Regions from separate parts of the Leptospira selangorensis genome, predicted to be linked through region 3. Evidence: riboswitches for the same ligand, from Rfam matches in the RefSeq annotation. Region 3 holds a riboswitch; each other region holds the start of a gene.
What was found. Region 3 has a riboswitch for cobalamin ahead of EHO58_RS07980 (LIC13354 family exoprotein). Riboswitches for the same ligand answer to the same signal wherever they lie in the genome.
Positions count from the first base shown of each region.

Region 1: another riboswitch for cobalamin. It lies ahead of EHO58_RS15655 (CbtB domain-containing protein); the one in region 3 lies ahead of EHO58_RS07980 (LIC13354 family exoprotein).
Region 2: another riboswitch for cobalamin. It lies ahead of EHO58_RS13255 (acyl-CoA thioesterase); the one in region 3 lies ahead of EHO58_RS07980 (LIC13354 family exoprotein).

Region 1 is NZ_RQES01000019.1:106,839-112,950, reverse strand. It holds gene EHO58_RS15675 (two-component system sensor histidine kinase NtrB) at 1-377, shown strand, start outside; gene EHO58_RS15670 (Crp/Fnr family transcriptional regulator) at 423-1,010, opposite strand; gene EHO58_RS15665 (SDR family NAD(P)-dependent oxidoreductase) at 1,198-2,052, shown strand; gene EHO58_RS15660 (catalase) at 2,078-3,070, shown strand; cobalamin riboswitch at 3,134-3,318, shown strand; gene EHO58_RS15655 (CbtB domain-containing protein) at 3,454-3,636, shown strand; gene EHO58_RS15650 (CbtA family protein) at 3,627-4,442, shown strand; gene EHO58_RS15645 (CbiX/SirB N-terminal domain-containing protein) at 4,439-5,629, shown strand; gene EHO58_RS15640 (DUF3209 family protein) at 5,639-6,013, shown strand; gene EHO58_RS15635 (FAD-dependent oxidoreductase) at 6,022-6,112, shown strand, end outside.
Region 2 is NZ_RQES01000018.1:174,215-180,326, reverse strand. It holds gene arsB (ACR3 family arsenite efflux transporter) at 1-567, opposite strand, end outside; gene EHO58_RS13260 (ArsR/SmtB family transcription factor) at 609-938, opposite strand; cobalamin riboswitch at 1,120-1,329, shown strand; gene EHO58_RS13255 (acyl-CoA thioesterase) at 1,571-2,011, shown strand; gene prpB (methylisocitrate lyase) at 2,039-2,962, shown strand; gene prpC (bifunctional 2-methylcitrate synthase/citrate synthase) at 2,959-4,119, shown strand; gene EHO58_RS13240 (bifunctional 2-methylcitrate dehydratase/aconitate hydratase) at 4,158-5,633, shown strand; gene EHO58_RS13235 (HpcH/HpaI aldolase/citrate lyase family protein) at 5,636-6,112, shown strand, end outside.
Region 3 is NZ_RQES01000010.1:496,841-502,952, reverse strand. It holds gene EHO58_RS08000 (histidine phosphatase family protein) at 1-56, opposite strand, end outside; gene EHO58_RS07995 (adenosylcobinamide-GDP ribazoletransferase) at 41-853, opposite strand; gene cobT (nicotinate-nucleotide--dimethylbenzimidazole phosphoribosyltransferase) at 909-1,952, opposite strand; gene EHO58_RS07985 (LIC_13355 family lipoprotein) at 2,020-2,880, opposite strand; gene EHO58_RS07980 (LIC13354 family exoprotein) at 2,921-3,505, opposite strand; adenosylcobalamin (AdoCbl) riboswitch at 3,700-3,826, opposite strand; gene EHO58_RS07975 (flavin monoamine oxidase family protein) at 4,065-5,405, shown strand; gene EHO58_RS07970 (alpha/beta fold hydrolase) at 5,438-6,112, opposite strand, start outside.

The sequences.
Region 1 (6,112 bases), on a different contig from region 3:
ATCCCATCCTGGTACAAGCCGATCATACTCAGATCCACCAAGTGTTTCTGAATTTATTTTTAAATGCGAAAGATGCAATGCCGAACGGCGGCTTACTTTCCATCAGATTAAGAATGGAAGAAGGAGAATTTATTTCTCCGGAAAAAATCCAAAAAACCGCAGTAATAGAAATTTTAGACAGCGGAACGGGAATAGACAGAAAGACGATCCGTAAAATATTCGATCCATTCTTCACAACCAAAGAACCCGGTAAAGGAACCGGGCTTGGACTTTCCATCGTTTATGGTATTTTAGAAAATCATAAAGGAAAGATCAAAGTAGAAAGTGAACTTGGATCAGGCACAAAATTTTCCATTTATTTTCCGGTTCTGGAATAGAAAAGATTTCGGCTACTTCTACCCTTTAGAAAATTTATAAGAAGTTCATTTTTGTTCCTTCCAGATCCTATTTCGGATCCTACTCAAGGAAACAGGAGTGATCCCCAAAAAAGAAGCAATATAATGTTGAGGGATACGATTCGCGATATCCTGTTGCTCTTTGATAAGATTCAAATATCTTTGTTCCGGACTATCCCTGATCCTGGACAAAAACAAATTCATATAAGTATCAAATCTTTCGGCAACATATTCCAATAAAAAACCTCGGACGTCTTCGTTTTCTTTATAAATAATCTCAGCATCTTCTCCGCTTAAGATCAATAATTCCGTGGGTTCTATACTCTCCACACTAAGTTGGCTATCTTTATAAGTTCCTCTATAACTATGGATAGAAGTGATCGCTCTATTTTCGGGAAAAAACGCGATTGTGATATCTCGACCCTTATCTTCGAATTTTAACCGCAGGCATCCTTTTTTAACGATAAATATGTTTTTGGTATAAACACCTCTTTTGATCAGCACGGTTTTTGCCGGGACCTTCTTTTCTTTTAACATGGAAGTATAACGGTCCCAATTTTTTTCCAAACTTGGGATCTTCTTCCTTAGATTTTCCAGTAATGGTATCTCATGCATCTTGGAGCCTTGAATTCTCCCGTATTCAGTAGTATAGGAATGAAAAGGCAAGATTTGTTTTGGTACCAAACCAGGAATTTATGATTTTGGAGCAAGTTCTCCAATTCTTTATACGAAAAGTTTCGAATTAGATTGAATAGTTTCCTAAAAAGGGAAACCTTGCCCGCATCGAAGAGAATTTTTCAACATGTCATTCAGCAGATACAAAGGTAAAAAAGTATTTATTACAGGCGGTTCCGCGGGTATAGGCAAAGGAATTGCGATCCAATTAGCGAAGGCAGGAGCAAGTGTAATCGTTTCCGCCAGAGGAAAATCCAACTTAGAAAAAACCGTCCAGGAATTAAAGGCAGTAGGAGCTCCAACAGCAGTATTCGGATTCGCAGTCTTAGATGTTTCAGATAAAAAGGCCATCGAAAAAGAAGCCAAAAAGGTAATCCAGACATTAGGAGGATTGGACATTTTAATCTGCAGCAGCGGTTTTGCAAAAGCAGGAGAAGCTTCCGATCTAGACGACGAAGTTTATAGAAATCTAATGGATGTAAACTTTTTCGGCCACGTGAATAGTGCGCTTGCATTTAGTGATCATTTTTCCAAACAAAAAAGTGGTGAGATCGTATTTTTAGCATCCACCCTTGCGTTTTTTTCCATCTACGGATACGGAGCTTATTCGGCTAGTAAGTTTGCGATTGTAGGTTTTGCCCAAGGTTTTCGCCAGGAAATGATGCTTCATGGAGTAAAAGTGAAATTATTCCTTCCTCCTACAACGGATACTCCTGGTTTGGAAAAGGAGAATACCGACAAACCTGAATTGAGTAAGGAAATTGAAATGGGTTCCGCATTAAATAGAATTCATACAATTGATTCCGTAGCAAAGGCCATCCTAAAATGGATACCGAACAAAAAGTTCATCGGTTATACAGGCTGGGATTCTTGGCTCCAATATTTTCTATTTAGACATTTTCCGGAATTCAGCATTAAACTTACCGATTCCGAATTAAAAGCGGCCCAGTCTAGACTGGATAAGAAAAAACAAAAAGTATAACTGTGGATATTCTTAAGGAGACTCTATGAAACCGATTAGCAAGGACTGGAAGGAAGATATTTCCCCGGATGAAGAGATTCGTTTTGCGGAATATGTAAAGGCATTCCAAAAGATCCAAAAAGTAAACTCTTCCAAATTCGGAAAAGGTCGCACATTACATAGAAAGCAGATCTTAGGGCTGCAGGCAAAGTTTGAAGTTTTATCCAATATTCCTGATTATACAAAACAGGGTTTGTTCTCCACTTCCGGCACAAAGGATGTTTGGATCCGATTATCCAGCGGGAGTATGAAACTACAGCCTGATACCACTGGAGACATCAGAGGATTTGCATTAAAAATCCTAGGAGTAAATGGGCCAAGCGCTTTACAAAACGGTAATACTTCTGCCCAAGATTTTCTACTGATCAATTTAGAAGCATTCTCTTCTCCTAAAAGTGAGGAGTTCGTAGGTGTTGTTACCGCAGCAGCTAAAGGAGGAGGTCCGTTATTAAAATATCTTTTTGCCACTTACGGATTTTTCGGTGCATTTGCCAGGATCAAAAAAGTATCAAAAAGTTTTAATAAACCTTTTAGCGGATTTGCAACGGAACCTTTTTATAGCGCGGCACCAATAGCCTTCGGCCCCTACGCTGCGAGAATTAGACTTCTTCCTCCTTCTGGTATAACTCCAAACAAAGATGCCTCAAAGGATTGGGCAAATGATATTAAATCAAAACTTTCAAAAGGTCCTCTGGTTTATACATTCCAAGCCCAATTTTTCACGGATGAAAAAACAACTCCAATCGAAGATGCTTCCGTTGATTGGCCTGAATCAGAAGCTCCTTACGTTACTCTCGCTACTCTTACAATTCCAACTCAAGATTTCGGATCCGAGCCCGGTCTATCTTTGCAAAAAAAGATCGAAGATACAATTTTTGATCCTTGGGAAGCTTTATTAGAGCATAGACCTTTAGGAGATGTAATGAGAGCGAGAAAACATGTATATCTAGCGAGCCAAAAAGGAAGAGGCGCAGTTTAGAGAATTTTGTTAGATTGAAAATAAAATACTATGCAAAATCACTCACCTAAATAGATCCTGAAATCTCAGACTATTTTTGTAGGAACATAGATGTCTCCATCTATGGGAAGACGGTGCAATTCCGTCACGGTACCCGCCGCTGTAAGAGGGACAAAAGGCACAAGATGTCACTGGGTGTAAAAACCTGGGAAGACGTGCTGAGTAGGACGATCTCGAGTCAGAAAACGACCTTACAAAAATCCTGAAGCTACGTGATCCAGTCTCGGATGTAAGACGGTTACGTAACTAAACTCAATTTTTTTCATACGATACTTTGGCTCATTCTTTTGTGCCTTAATATCGTTTATATCTTGTTAGGTGAAGATCTCTTAGGAGGGATTTTTATGCGCTCGATTTCCGTTTCGAAGGATTTTTCAGGAGCCAAATTATGGCTTAGAGCTTCCGTTCTGGTTTTTGCAGGATTTCTTGCTTTTTCTACGATCTATGCAGTAGGCCTGGAACCAATGGTGTATTTGCACGATACTTTTCATGATATAAGACATTCCACAGGATTTCCATGCCATTAAGATCAGAGTTTTCTGATCTTCTGCGGACAGGGATATTTTCCGGTCTGGTGTCAGGTCTTGTTTTAGGGATCATGGTCTGTGTTTGGAATCTTCCGTTGATTTTAGAGGCGGAAAAGTTTGAAGCAAAATCTGCATCAGAAAATTTGAATACAGGTCATACACATGTTCACTCCCATACCCATGGAGAACGCCATTCCCATACAAAAGTGGAATCCGCTTCTTCTGAAAAGATTGAGAGTGATAGTCTCTGGCAAAAAAGAAATTTAGGAACAATCATAGGTTCCGTTCTATTAGGAATTTCTTTTGGAGTTTTGGTTTCCCTTTGGATGGTATTTTTTCCTCCTAACGGCTTTTTAGAGAACCCTTCCCTATCCAAGGCGATCTACCTTAGTATCTTATTTGCAGTCGGTGGATTTCTAATCTTCTTTGGAATTCCATATTTAGGGCTTCCTCCCGAATTACCTGGGAGAGCCTCCGGAAGTTATGATTACCCGGAAAGACAGGCCTGGTGGTATCTTAGTGTTGGGTCCAGCTTGGTCGGTATTTTAGGATCTAGGATCCTTCTATCATATTTAAACATTCATAATTTGCTAAAATGGGCTTTTGCTTTAGTAATGGTCCTATTCTTTTCGGGACTTCCATTCTATATCGGTGTGCCTGATATTTCGGAAGATTTTGCGGCTCCAAAAGAATTAAGGAACCAATTCGAATATGTGACCTTGCTCACGAATCTGATCTTCTGGTATTTATTATCCTCTTTATTTTTCATATTCTGGAAACCAAAGCAGGTATTAGGATTCAAATGAAACCTAAAATTGCGGTTCTGGTGTTGGGTCATGGAAGTAGGGAAATAAATTCCAATCTTGAATTCGTTTCTCTGGTCGAGGCCTATTCCCTTACTCGTCCGGATCTGAAAATTTCACATGCTTATGTAGAACTTGCCAAACCCGATCTGGAAACTGCATTAAGAGAGCTTAGCAAAGAATATTCTAATATAATAATATTTCCTCTGTTTTTATACACTTCAGGTCATATCAAAAACGATGTTCCGATCGTTCTGGATCGAATTAAATCAGAGTTCCCAAGTCATTCTTTCAAAATGGCGAATAGTTTAGGAGTCCATTCTAAAATGGTATCCTTACTTAGAAACCGTGCAGAAGGATTTATACCTCTAAACAAAGAACAATCCTCTAAAACTGGAGTAATCATAGTAAACAGAGGCTCTTCTGATCCTGATGCGAATGGAGACTTCTATAAAACGGTTCGTTTATTCCAAGAAGGAAATCATTTCTCCTTTGTTCTTCCTTCCTTCATAGGGATCACCAGCCCTCTTCTTCTGGAAACTTTGGAGATGGCTTCCAAATTAAGACCGGAAAAACTTCTGGTGGTCCCCTACTTTTTATTCGGAGGACTATTGATCCAAAAAATTTCCTCCTTGGTCAAAAACTTTTCAGAAAAATTCCCTTGGATCAAAACGGAAATGTCCTCATATTTGGGACCGGATCCTGAATTAGTTTCAGTCATGGACGAAAGGATCCAAGATTGTATCTCCGGAAAACTTTCTCTTCCATGTGATACCTGCGAATACAGGGCTCAACTTCCGGGTCTTTCTAAAAAGGTAGGAGGACTTAAGGCTCTTCTTTGGAGCATCCGCCACCTGGAAACTCATAACCAAGCTGCTCCTCATCTATTTCCCCATCGTAATTTACAAAAACATATATTTGTTTGCGATAATATAGATTGTGCAAGCAAAGGAAGTTCGGCTTTAGTCGCTCGAATGAGATCTATCTTGAAATTACAAGGACGACATTTGGATTTTAAAATTTCCCGTTCTTCCTGTATGGGAAGATGCGGAGAAGGCCCCGTAGTGGTGGTCTATCCGGACGGAGTCTGGTATCAAAAAGTAAGTGTAGATGATGCAGAGGATCTTGTTTCAGAACATCTTCTACAAGATAGATTGGTTTCTCGTTTAGTCGATAATATTATGCAATAGGAATATAGTATGGCATGTCATGAAATTGCAGCTTTAAGATTAGGAATGATGAATGTTCTTGGGATAAAGGATGAATCCGTCATTCAACATGAAAAGAATGAAATAGGACCGGAAGCTTTGTCTTCTCCCGGACCGATCCAGTCTTTGACGAATGCGAATAATTTCGAGGATTTGATCCGATTTTTTGAAGCAAGTCTCGTAGAATTAGAACAAACAATTTCGAAGTTAGCTTCCGAAGATCCTAAAACAGGATATTATACTTCTCTTCTGATACTTACCAAAAAAGTGGAATTGGATCTGAAAAATTCCGCTAAGTCATTCCAAACCTTGTATCTGGATTTAGAAGAAATGCATGATTTCGTGCATGAGATCTATCCTTCTTAGGAGGAACATTGAGCCAAAAACTTCTCAAACTAATCCATAAAGAAAATATAAGCGCTTCTTCGGATATATACAGTTTTAAAAAATCGGACGGTTCTCCTT
Region 2 (6,112 bases), on a different contig from region 3:
TGCGATGTCCCAATAACTCACATGTATAGAAGAGTTCGTAAATCCTAAAGTCCCTGGAAGGATGCTTACAAATAAATACGCCAAAACTCCGTAAAAAAGAAGCTGAAAGATACTATTTAAGGCGACAAGACCGGCAGCGACCTCTCTATCTCCGTCCGCAAGATCGTTCCATACTAAAACCATCGCAATACAACGTGCGATTCCGATCAGTATTAATCCGATTCGATATTCCTGGTTTTCCGGAAAGAAAAGGAACGCCAACCCGAACATCAATAATGGGCCGACCACCCAATTTAAAAGTAGAGAATATAAGACCAGGTCTATCCGTCCGAACGCCCTAGGAATCCTCGTGAAATTCACCTTAGCCAAAGGAGGAACCATCATAAAAATAAGTCCGATAGCGATCGGAAGATTTGTCCCTCCGAACTCCGAACTTCTAATCCAATCAACAAAACCGGGAGACCAAATAGAGAAAGAGACCCCTATCCCCATAGCGATAAAGATCCAGACGGTTAGAAACTTATCTAAAAAAGATAATCTTTTTTCGGAAATGACATGAGAAGACATTAATCGTTTAATCGCAATATTGCGATTAATGTCAAGCGGTTTTAGCAGGAATTTCCGCTTTCGGGGATCTGAGAAAGAAAAGGAGCAAAATATCCTCCGATCTCCTCCCAAGTTTTTTTATTAATACAATAACAGATGGACGGACCGTCTATGGTTCCTTGTAAAATACCCACGTCTTTTAGCGCTTTTAGGTGTTGTGAGATCGTGGCCTGAGCAAGCCCTAGTTCGTCGACCAAGTCACCACAGATACAGGCTTTTCTTTTGAGAATGGACTCCAAGATCGCAATACGAGCCGGATGCCCGAGGGCTTTTGCATAAGAGGCAATCTTATTCTGCCGCTTATTAAATAGCTCTGTTTTGGTAATTCCCATAGATTGGATGTGGAATTAAGTTATGATAATTTCAATTCAAATTTTAAGCTATGGATTTGAATCCAGAAAACTAATCCACTCCCCTAACAAACAGTCGATTTCAATCACAGATATATTAAGTCACACAGGCTTCTTCTTCAATTGTTCTGTTTTTTTCCTTGACATTTACAAGCCCAAAAACCCTGGTGTAAGAAGCGTTGGTGTTCTGCTCTTATAGCGGAACTTAAAAGGGAACCCGGTGATGATTCCGGGACTGCCCCGCAGCGGTATTCGAGAACGAAATTCACATTCTGCACTGGATCGCGCGATCTGGGAAGCAGTGAAAATTAGGAAAAGGAAGATTCTTCCCAAGCTCGTAAGTCCGAAGACCTGCCAAAGCCCTTCATCCTAGAGAAAACGGATGTGGGTTTACCGGAACCTCGAGGGAGGGTTGGATGGTGGTTCGCGTTTCCTGTCCGTTTACGCCCTCCTCTCTTTCCAAACCCCCTCAAGGCTTCGATTTTCGACTCGCGAGGTGAGAGTTTGGAGCTTAAATATCCTATTTCCTTTTTATGTGGCCTGATTTGCGGGAATTTTTTCCATAAATCGCCTACGAATCATATATTACCTATTTCATATATAAGGTTTTTCTTATGAATAGAGAAAGCCTTGACCATCATTCCGTCAAACTCGAGCCGGGACTTGTTATTGAAACAAGACAGATCGAAATGGTCTTCCCTGAAGTTACCAATCATTATGGAACATTATTCGCTGGAGACGCATTGTCTTTTATGGCGAAAAGTGCATTCATCGCTGCTTCTAGATATTCTCGAAAAAAAGTCGTCGCTGCCAAAAGTGAACAAGTGGATTTTCGTGTTCCGGTCCGGCAAGGAAATCTGATCGAACTAATCTCAAGAGTGGTGTCCGTAGGAAATTCTTCAATGACAATAGAAGTAGAACTCTATGCTGAGGATTTTCTTAGCGGAGAACGCTATTTAGGTACGAAAGGAAAGTTCGTGATGGTCGCTTTAGGAGAAGATGGCCGCCCAACGAAAGTCCCTACCTTAATCCAAAAAGAAATAAATACATTATAGATAAATAATAAAAGGAATCGAACTACTATGAGTAAAAATAAAGAGCCCTACACTCCGGGTGAGAAACTTCGGGATGCGTTAAAAAAGGAATCACCTCTTCAGATCGTAGGCACAATCAACGCAAACCATGCGCTTCTTGCACAAAGAGCCGGTTTCAAAGCGATCTATCTATCTGGAGGAGGAGTGGCTGCAGGTTCTTTAGGAATTCCCGATCTTGGGATCACTACCTTAGAAGATGTTCTCATTGATGTACGTAGGATCACTGATGTTTGCGATCTTCCCTTGCTCGTAGATGTGGATACAGGATTCGGACCTAGCGCATTTAATGTGGCAAGAACCGTAAAATCCTTAATCAAAGCAGGGGCCGCAGGACTTCATATAGAAGACCAAGTTGGTGCAAAGCGATGTGGCCATCGACCGAACAAAGAAATAGTCTCCCAGGAAGAAATGGTCGATCGCATTCGGGCGGCAGTAGATGCAAAGACGGATCCTAAATTTGTGATCATGGCAAGAACCGACGCACTGGCAAACGAAGGTTTAGAGAAAGCGATAGAAAGATGTAAAGCATTCGTAAATGCAGGGGCAGACATGATCTTCCCAGAAGCCGTCACAGATCCGGAAACCTATCGTAAATTTACGGAAGCAGTGTCCGTTCCAATACTCGCAAACATCACTGAATTTGGAGCCACACCATTATTCACTGTAGATGAATTAAAGTCCGCCGGAGTCGGACTCGTATTATATCCGTTATCCGCCTTTAGAGCAATGAACAAGGCTGCAGAAAGAGTCTTTCAAACCATTCGTAAAGAAGGAAGTCAGAAATCCGTATTGGATACTATGCAAACCAGAAATGAACTCTACGAGTCGATCGGCTATTATGAATACGAAGATAGGTTAGATGCATTATTCGCTGCCGCTAAATCAAAAAACGGAAAAGGAGAAATTAGATGAAAGAGATGACTGTCGAAGCAAAGCCAACAAAAGGAAAAAAATCCGTAGCCCTTTCCGGAGTGGCCGCAGGTAATACCGCACTTTGTACGGTAGGTATAACTGGTAACGATCTTCATTATAGAGGATATGATATTCGCGACTTAGCAGAAAAATGCGAGTTTGAAGAAGTCGCTCATCTTCTTATTCATGGGAGACTTCCAACAGTCTCAGAACTTCGCAGATATAAAGACAAATTACATTCTGCCGCAGGGTTGCCGAATGCGGTCAAGGTGGCATTAGAACAATTGCCTTCTAGCACCCATCCGATGGATGTGCTTAGAACAGGAGTGTCCGTCTTAGGATGTAATGTTCCTGAAAAAGACGATCATAGTATCTCCGGTGCAAAAGAAATCGCAGATCGTATTCTTGCTTCTTTAGGATCCATGCTACTCTATTGGTACCACTTCGCATATAACGGTAGAAGAATAGATTTAGAATCTAACGAAGATTCCATCGCTGGACGTTTCCTACATCTTCTTCATAGTAAAAGACCTTCTCTATTATCGACAAAGGCAATGCAGATCAGTCTCATTCTTTACGCAGAGCACGAGTTTAACGCCTCCACATTCACAGCGAGAGTCGTAGCAGGAACGGGTGCTGATCTTTACTCTTCTATCTGCGGAGGAATAGGAGCATTAAGAGGCCCGAAACACGGAGGAGCCAACGAAGTTTCTTTAGAGATCCAAACTAGATACGAAAATCCCGAAGAAGCTGAAGAAGATATCCTTAAGAGATTGGAGAATAAGGAAGTCATCATCGGGTTTGGACATCCAGTTTATACGATTGAAGATCCTAGAAGCGGAATCATCAAGTCGGTCGCCAAAGAACTTTCGGAAGAAGCGGGAACAAAGACCATGTTTGAAATTGCCGAGAGGATAGAAGGTATCATGGCAAAACATAAAAACATGTTCCCGAATCTAGATTGGTTCAGTGCGGTCAGCTATCATATGATGGGAGTTCCTACCGCAATGTTCACTCCTATCTTTGCTATCGCAAGAACCACGGGATGGAGTGCCCACGTAATAGAACAAAGATTGGATAATAAAATCATCCGACCTAGCGGAAACTATATCGGGCCGGATAATCTAGACTTCGTATCCATTGAAGATAGAACATAAAGAAAACTAAAAAAATTTATAAAGGATCAATCGCAAATATGAGCGCTACTATTCAAAATATCAAACAAGAACCAGACAAAGTAATTACAGATATCGTGGATTACGTTTTCAATTATGAAATCAAGAGCGAACTTGCTTACGAAACTGCAAGAAACTGTTTGATCGATACATTAGGATGCGGCTTGGAAGCTTTAGAATATCCTGCTTGTACGAAATTATTAGGACCGGTAGTTCCTGGAGTTAAAGTCAGAAACGGAGCAAAAGTTCCAGGAACTCCTTACGAATTAGATCCTGTCCAAGCCGCATGGAATATCGGAGCAATGATCCGCTGGTTGGATTTTAACGATACATGGCTCGCTGCAGAATGGGGACATCCCTCCGACAACTTAGGAGGAATTCTTGCGGCCGCCGATTGGGTTTCTAGGAACTCTATCTCGGTAGGAGGAAAACCTCTTTTGATGAAGGATGTTTTAACAGCAATGATCAAGGCTCATGAGATCCAAGGTTGTATCGCATTAGAAAATTCTTTTAATAAAGTCGGATTAGATCATGTGCTTTTAGTAAAAGTGGCATCAACTGCAGTTGCATCACAACTTTTAGGTCTTACTAAAGAAGAAGCGGTCAACGCAGTTTCTCTTGCATGGGTAGACGGTCAAAGTTTAAGAACATATAGACATGCTCCGAATACCGGGTCTAGAAAATCCTGGGCGGCAGGCGATGCAACTTCCAGAGCCGTACGACTTGCACTCATCGCTAAAACGGGAGAGATGGGATATCCTTCTGCATTAACCGCTAAGACCTGGGGATTCTATGATGTTCTATTCAATGGAAAACCTTTTCAATTCCAAAGAGAATATGGATCTTACGTAATGGAGAATGTACTCTTCAAAATTTCTTTCCCTGCCGAGTTCCATAGCCAAACCGCAGTAGAAGCTGCGATGCAAATCCATAACGAATTAAAAAACAGAGGAAATTCTGCAGAAGATATCAAAGAAATCAAGATACGCACACATGAAGCATGTATTCGGATCATAGATAAAAAAGGACCTCTTCACAATCCCGCAGATAGAGATCATTGTATCCAATACATGGTGGCAGTTCCTATTCTATTCGGAAGATTAGCTGCATCCGATTACGAAGATTCGGTAGCTTCTGATCCAAAGATAGATTTACTTAGAGAAAAAATAATCTGCGAAGAAGCTCCTGAATTTACCAAAGACTATCACAATCCGGAAAAACGTTCTATTGCAAACGCACTTACTGTGACCTTAAAAGATGGAACCATCTTAGACGAGGTTGTGGTGGAATATCCGATCGGTCATAAGAGAAGAAGAAAAGATGGCATCCCTCTTTTAGAAGCAAAGTTTAGAAAAAACTTAAGTAGAAGGTTTTCCGAAAAGCAAAGAAAAGCAATCTTAGAAGTTTCACTTGATCAGAAAAAGTTAGAAGCTACTCCAGTGCATGAATACGTAGATCTATACGTGGATCCGACATTGGGAATTCACCTGAATTGATCGTGAATCCTAAACTAAAAAACGAACCAAATTCTACGATCTCTCATTTTGAGAATCCGGAACCTGGGCCATTTCATAAAAAAATCTTAAATATGAGATGGCCTGGTATCCAACTCTATTATCCTCCGGTGAAATTCATTCCGAAGGAATCCAAATACGAAGATCTGGAAACCGCAGCAGATAGATTGAATAGGATTGCTCTTCATACAAGAGCGCATACACTTCTATTCGATCTGGAAGATGGATGCGCCAGAAAAGCATTGAGCAGGGAACTTCTCCGAAAAGAGATCCATATTTTCTCCGAAAGAAAATTCCAAACAGCGATACGGATCAATCCCTTCTTAACGGAAGAATATGAAGAAGACCTGCTCTTATTAAAAGATATAGGTGAATTCGTAGATGTGGTCGTTCTTGCGAAGGCTGGAGAACAATATGGAACGGCTGAAATACGTGACTTGTCCTCGTATTTAGTTGAAATT
Region 3 (6,112 bases):
TAACAAGTTCCCGGTTCTACTTCAGGAGTGGTATGTCTGACTAAAAAGATTTCCATGCGGCGACGATCCCGATCAGATATAATAGTTCGGTAACTTGTTGGACTGCACCCAAACAATCTCCTGTATATCCTCCCAGCCATTTTTTGTAAAAACTTCTAAGATATAAATATCCGAATGTTTGTAAAAGGAAGGGGTATAATAAAAATCCAAAAACCCTATCCGAAGGAAGATACTCGTTGTGAAAGAATGCGAGCCAAGGAGCCAGTCCCCAAATCCCTGCAATAATTACATTAGAAGTTTTTAAAGTTTGGATGATCGGTTTTGCTTTGGAGAGTTGGTCTTCTCTCACATAAGGAAGAGTTTTTGCAGTGAATAATGCCCAAAATCTACTGGAAGAATGAGAGGATAGTATGGTGATGAAGAGAACTTCGATGGAAAATTCTTCTAAAGATTTGTAGCATACGAATTTAAGAAGAAGTACGAGTATAATTCCGATTGTTCCGAAGGCGCCTATCCTGCTATCCTTCATAATTTCTAGGATTTTCTCTTTAGTCCATCCTCCACCGAACCCGTCGCATACGTCTGTAAATCCGTCTTCATGGAAAGCGCCAGTAACCAAAACGGAAACTGCCATTGCTAAAACGATACTGATCTCCCAACTCAATGAAAGATCTGCAACCCATAGAACGAACCAAGCTATAGCTCCAACAATCCATCCAACTAAAGGAAAATATCTGGAAGAAGAATTGAGATATTCGTCCGAATGTTCCACCCAAGACGGAACGATGATACGAGTATTATAACGTACGGAGGAAAGAAAAATGATCAGTTCTTTGCGGATAAATCCAAACATGCAAAGACGAATTTATTCATTCCTCCGATTCAGGCAGCGAGAATTTGATTTGAGACTAGTCTTTTTTTTCGGAAACGCCTGCGGATTCGAAACTTGCCATATCTCTTAAGAAAGCCAATGCGGATTCTAAGATAGGATAAGCTAGCGCACATCCAGTCCCTTCTCCTAATCGAAGTCCAAGATCTAAAATAGGATCTGCGTCAAAAAACTCCAGGATCAATTTATGACCTTGTTCGGAAGATTTATGAGCGAAGACTGCATTACGAACGATCTTGGGTTCTATTCTAGACGCCGTTAAAAACGCAGAACTTGCGATAAATCCGTCAACCAGGATCAAACGATTTTCTTTATAAGAAGAAAGCATTGCTCCGCAGATCATCGCGATCTCGAAACCTCCAAACTTAGAGAGAACTTCAATAGGATCTTTTGGATTTACTTGATGTTTTGCTCTGCATTCAGCTAGGATCTTTTTTTTACGTTCTAAGGACTGATCGTCCAAGCCTGTTCCTCTTCCAGTAAGATCTTCTGCGGAACGATCTAAAAATACGGAAGCGAGTAGCGAAGCACTGGAAGTATTTCCGATCCCCATCTCTCCAAATCCGATTATATTACAATCTTTTGGCACTTTGGTAATTGCGATCTCTTCGCCGATACGAATTGCTTCTTCGCATTCTTCTCTTGTCATTGCCGGTTCGTTCAGAATGTTTCTAGTTCCGGCGGCAATTTTTGCAGGTATAAAATCCGGATGAGATTGTTCGAAGTTACCGGAAACTCCTGAGTCTATAACCAATAATTTGATTCCATGCTGTTTGCAGAACACATTGATTGCTGCTCCTCCATTCAAAAAGTTCAATACCATTTGGTAAGTAACTTCTTTAGGAAATGCGGAAACTCCCGAGTCTGCGAGTCCATGATCCCCCGCGAATACTAATAGATGCGGATTGGATAATACGGGATCGACTGTGTTCTGGATTGTACCGATTCGATAGGCAAGATCTTCTAATTTTCCCAAGGCGCCTAATGGCTTGGTTTTGGTATCAATTTTATTGCGTAATAATTTATCTAGGTTCAATTGGTGCACATCTTTTGGGCGGATCATATGTTTTCACTTGTTAAAATTTTAATATTGAACTGAAAAAGAACGGAAGATCTTTTTCAGTTTTAGGTTAAGGAGTTACGGATTTCGCGATGACCCCGTCTATATCCGGATTTGCATGAGCCGAATCGATAGGTAGAGAAGTCAAAATCGTTTTAGCTGCGGATATTTTGATATAAGTAAATCCGTTCGTTTGGATTTCGCTTTTTAAGGTACCACTACAACCGGAACCGGAGTTTCCAAAATTAGAATCTGCTAAGTCGAAACCATCTCCACCCCCACCTCCGTTTATAATATCCGTATCAAAAACCTCGGAGACAGTCATTGGATTCGAGTCTTGATTATAGATGAAGGGAGTGATTCCTGCAAAATTATTCCAGTATGTAGGATTTCCCACAAAAGTATTCGGATCTGAATTCGTATAGTTTGGATTCCATCCGCACCAATTTGTTAGATCGTTGCCTACCTCTACTATTAGAGGTTCCATAAAAACGTTGTCGAATGAGTTTGAATTGTTCTGAACCCCTACAAAGAAAGGGTTTTCATAAACTATAAAGTCTATGCCGCTTGTAGGAAGTACCTTTATTCCTGACCAGCGAAGTATGATAGAAGATCCGATTCCGGAAGCATCTAAAGTATATACGTCAAGAGAGCCGTTAAACTTTCCTTGGCCGCGAATTCCGTCGATAGAACAATCCGAATCTTTGAATCCGATACCAGTACTCGTAGGAGCTGAAATGATCTCATCAGCTACAAAAATTCCTCTGCCCGATTCTGGTGTTCTCTGATCGCAAGAACTTAAGAATCCGGATCCTCCCAGCCCAAGTGCAAGAAGAGCCTCTGCGCCGGAAGAACTTTTGGAATCTTCGCAGCCGATGAAACTTGAAGAAAAACAAGTAAATATTACGAAAATTTGAATAACTTTTTTGATCTTTAACATTTACTATTTTCCTTCCGTTATTCGGCTTATTTTAGTTTTGAGTTTCGAGTCTACTCCAAGGAGCAGGATCAAATCCGCTATTTAAACCGCAGCCAGCGTTGATATCACTCGGATCTGAATAAAAATCCAAATCATCCGCTTTGGCCGAAGCTAGAGTTGTTTGAGAGGAAACACCGGAAAGGTCAGGGCAAACATAGGTTTTGCCGTCCTTAACGGTCCAACGATACCAAGAATAATTCCCTTGGGAAAAAGAGGAATCTCCGCGGAAACGGACATAGATCACTTTTTTATTCGTGTCGATCTCCTGGATATCACCGTATAAATAACTATTGCCGTAAGTCGCATCAAACATCGTTTGTGCGATTAAAGAAAGAGAGATATTATAGGTTCCTACAATCTCATTTCCCGGTGCAGTATAAGTCCCACCCGCATAATCCGAAGTTCCATTATAATAATTATAATTTCCTGCAATCGGGTTTAAGCCTGCTACAGCAACTAAGGCAAGTACGTTTTGATTGTCAGACTTACTGGATTCTCCCAGATCAAAACAATTCGCGAACACGAATAATGAACAAATGGCAAACGTTAAAGCAGCCGAATTTTTGAATTTTCTCATTTTTCTCTCCTGATGTCTGCCGGATACCGCAGAAAAAGAAAATATAAGCAAAATAACGTTAGTCGATCATTGACCTTATTCAGATCTGAACGATTTTGTATTTGCGGTGGTTTTCTTTTTCCGTTCGAGAGCCCCGACATTTTAGCTTTCGGGGCCCCATCGCAGAAAGCGCGGATGCGCTAAAGAGCGAGATTTACGATACCCCCCAACCTCGAGGTTAAAGTATCGCGGGGAAGATCTGGCTTATTCCGTTTAAAACGGACATCACAGTTGCGGGTCAGCGCGGGATTTTCACCCGACTTCCTCCCTGAAAGCGTAATTCCAGGTTTTGGTTTAGTACTTTCGCTGGCAAGGGAAAAACTATAAGGATACGAAAGTCATCTATTCCTTGCAATATCAGTATAAATCTACGATATTCAAAGCATAAGAACGATTAGAAAGGATTCGGTACATAATTTCAGATCGATGAGACATTATAGTCCGCAAAAAATTCGGGAAAGATCTTTCATAGACCGAATATAGAAGAGAGAGTTCTAATAAAACTTCCAAGAGGAATCCAATGAAAATTACCCGATCTACTTTTCTGAAAGCCGGAATTTTAACTACCGCAGCTTTGTTAGGAAGTCGTAAGGGAAATTTATTCGCTCAGAATACAAACTCCGGAAAAAAAGTAATCGTACTTGGTGGTGGACTTTCCGGACTTTATTCGGCATACATCTTAGGAAAAACAGGAAGTAAAGTAACTCTGATAGAAGCTACGGATAGAGTAGGGGGAAGAGTTAGATCCATACAAGATCCTTCCGGTCATGTTATTGATCTAGGAGCGGAATGGGTTTCTTCTGAAGATAAAACTGTTCGTAGTTTAGTTAGAGAACTAGGATTAAAATTACAATCTTCTCCCTTGGTTCCGGATCTATTTTTAGGAACTTATAAGAAAGCTGGCAGCTGGGAACTTTCTCCTAAATCGCAAGAGATCTTAAGCAAATTAGTATCACAAAATTCTAAATTAGATACTGCACAGCAGCAGGCACTAGATCGTATCAGCATTTATAATTATTTAGTGTATCAAGGAGTTAGTCCGGAAGATCTGACTTTACTGGGTCATAAACTTTCTCTTCATTATGGAGATAGTATCAGAGTTCTATCCGCTGAAAAAGTTTTAAGCGATCTTGCACAATTCCCTCAAAGGAATAGTAAGATAGAAGGTGGAATGGAAAATATTGCCAAAACCTTGGTGATGAATATAGAAAACACCGAGTTTGTTTTTTCAGATCCTGTCCTTTCTGTGGATCAGGATTCTACCGGAGTTACCGTTACTACTGCATCCGGAAGAAAATTTAACGGTTCTACTTGTATCTGCACTTTACCCGCGAATCAGATCTCTAATGTAAAATGGAACCCGGGTTTGGATAAAGAAAAACTTCTCGCAGCATTAAGAGTTCGTTATTCTCAAATTTATAAGTTATTTTTGGTATTAAAAGAATCTCCTTGGGAATCTTCTCCTTTTGCAGTTCATTCAGATGCGGCGGCTCAATTTTTATATGATGCAGGTACCAAGTCTGATACTTCAGATAAGGTTTTAGGGGTAATTGCGAATGGGGATAGATTTTCAGTGTTTGATTCTGCTAGCCAAGACCAAAAGGTAGAATATATTCGTCTTACTCTGGAGCGTCTAGGTTTGAAGAAGGATCTACAGATCCAAAGATTCTATTTTACAGAAACTAAAAAGGATTACATTCCGAACGGGGTCGCTGAGTTTCCACCGGGAAGTTTTGGATCTGAGATCATTTTAAGAAAACCGTATGATCGTATCTTCTTCGCAGGAGAGCATACTGGAGAAATTACCGGAACCGTAGAGGCCGCCTTGAGTTCTGCGATCAAAGCGGTGAATCTGGTTTAGTAAGAAACTTTTATTAGATCAAACGTTTCGTTCTAGTTTTTCAAAGGCATTCCTGTCTTCTCTTCAATCCAAGCAGTCGCATCTAATAGGATTTTTTCGATTCCATCCTCTGTTATCGCCCAGTGAGAAAGTTTAGGATATAATCTCATTACGGAACTAGAATATTTGGAAGCGATCTTTCTGCCGATCCGTGGAGGAGTGACTCTATCTTTTCCGGTTGTTGCCACAAATACCGGACATTGGACCTTCTCGAAGTTTACCCGAGTGGGTTGTGAATATGAAAGGAATGGTAAGAAAGTCTGGAATGCAATTGTCCCGGATTCCGGAACGTAAGTCGGATAGAGATCGTTTTGTTTTGATTCGCTTAAAGTATTGTAAATCCCATATGCAAATTTGTTCTTACTTAATAGATTCGTTCTTCTCCAAAAGAAAGGAGCTCTTAGAATTTCCCAAACCGTTTTTAGACCCGTCCAGGAAAGCCCGCTAATTTGCCCGGGTTGTACCGGAGTGATTAATATTAAAGCTTTCGTTTTGATCCGAGTCGCAAGAAGTTGCGCTAGTAATCCTCCTAAAGAATGACCTAATAAGATAGGTTCTTTCCAACCCAATCGATTTATAGTATTCTCCAGATAATCTATATAATCGGAAATTCCTAATTTGGAAAGTTTTCGCAAATCTGCTCCAGGCTCATGCATAGGCAAATCTAT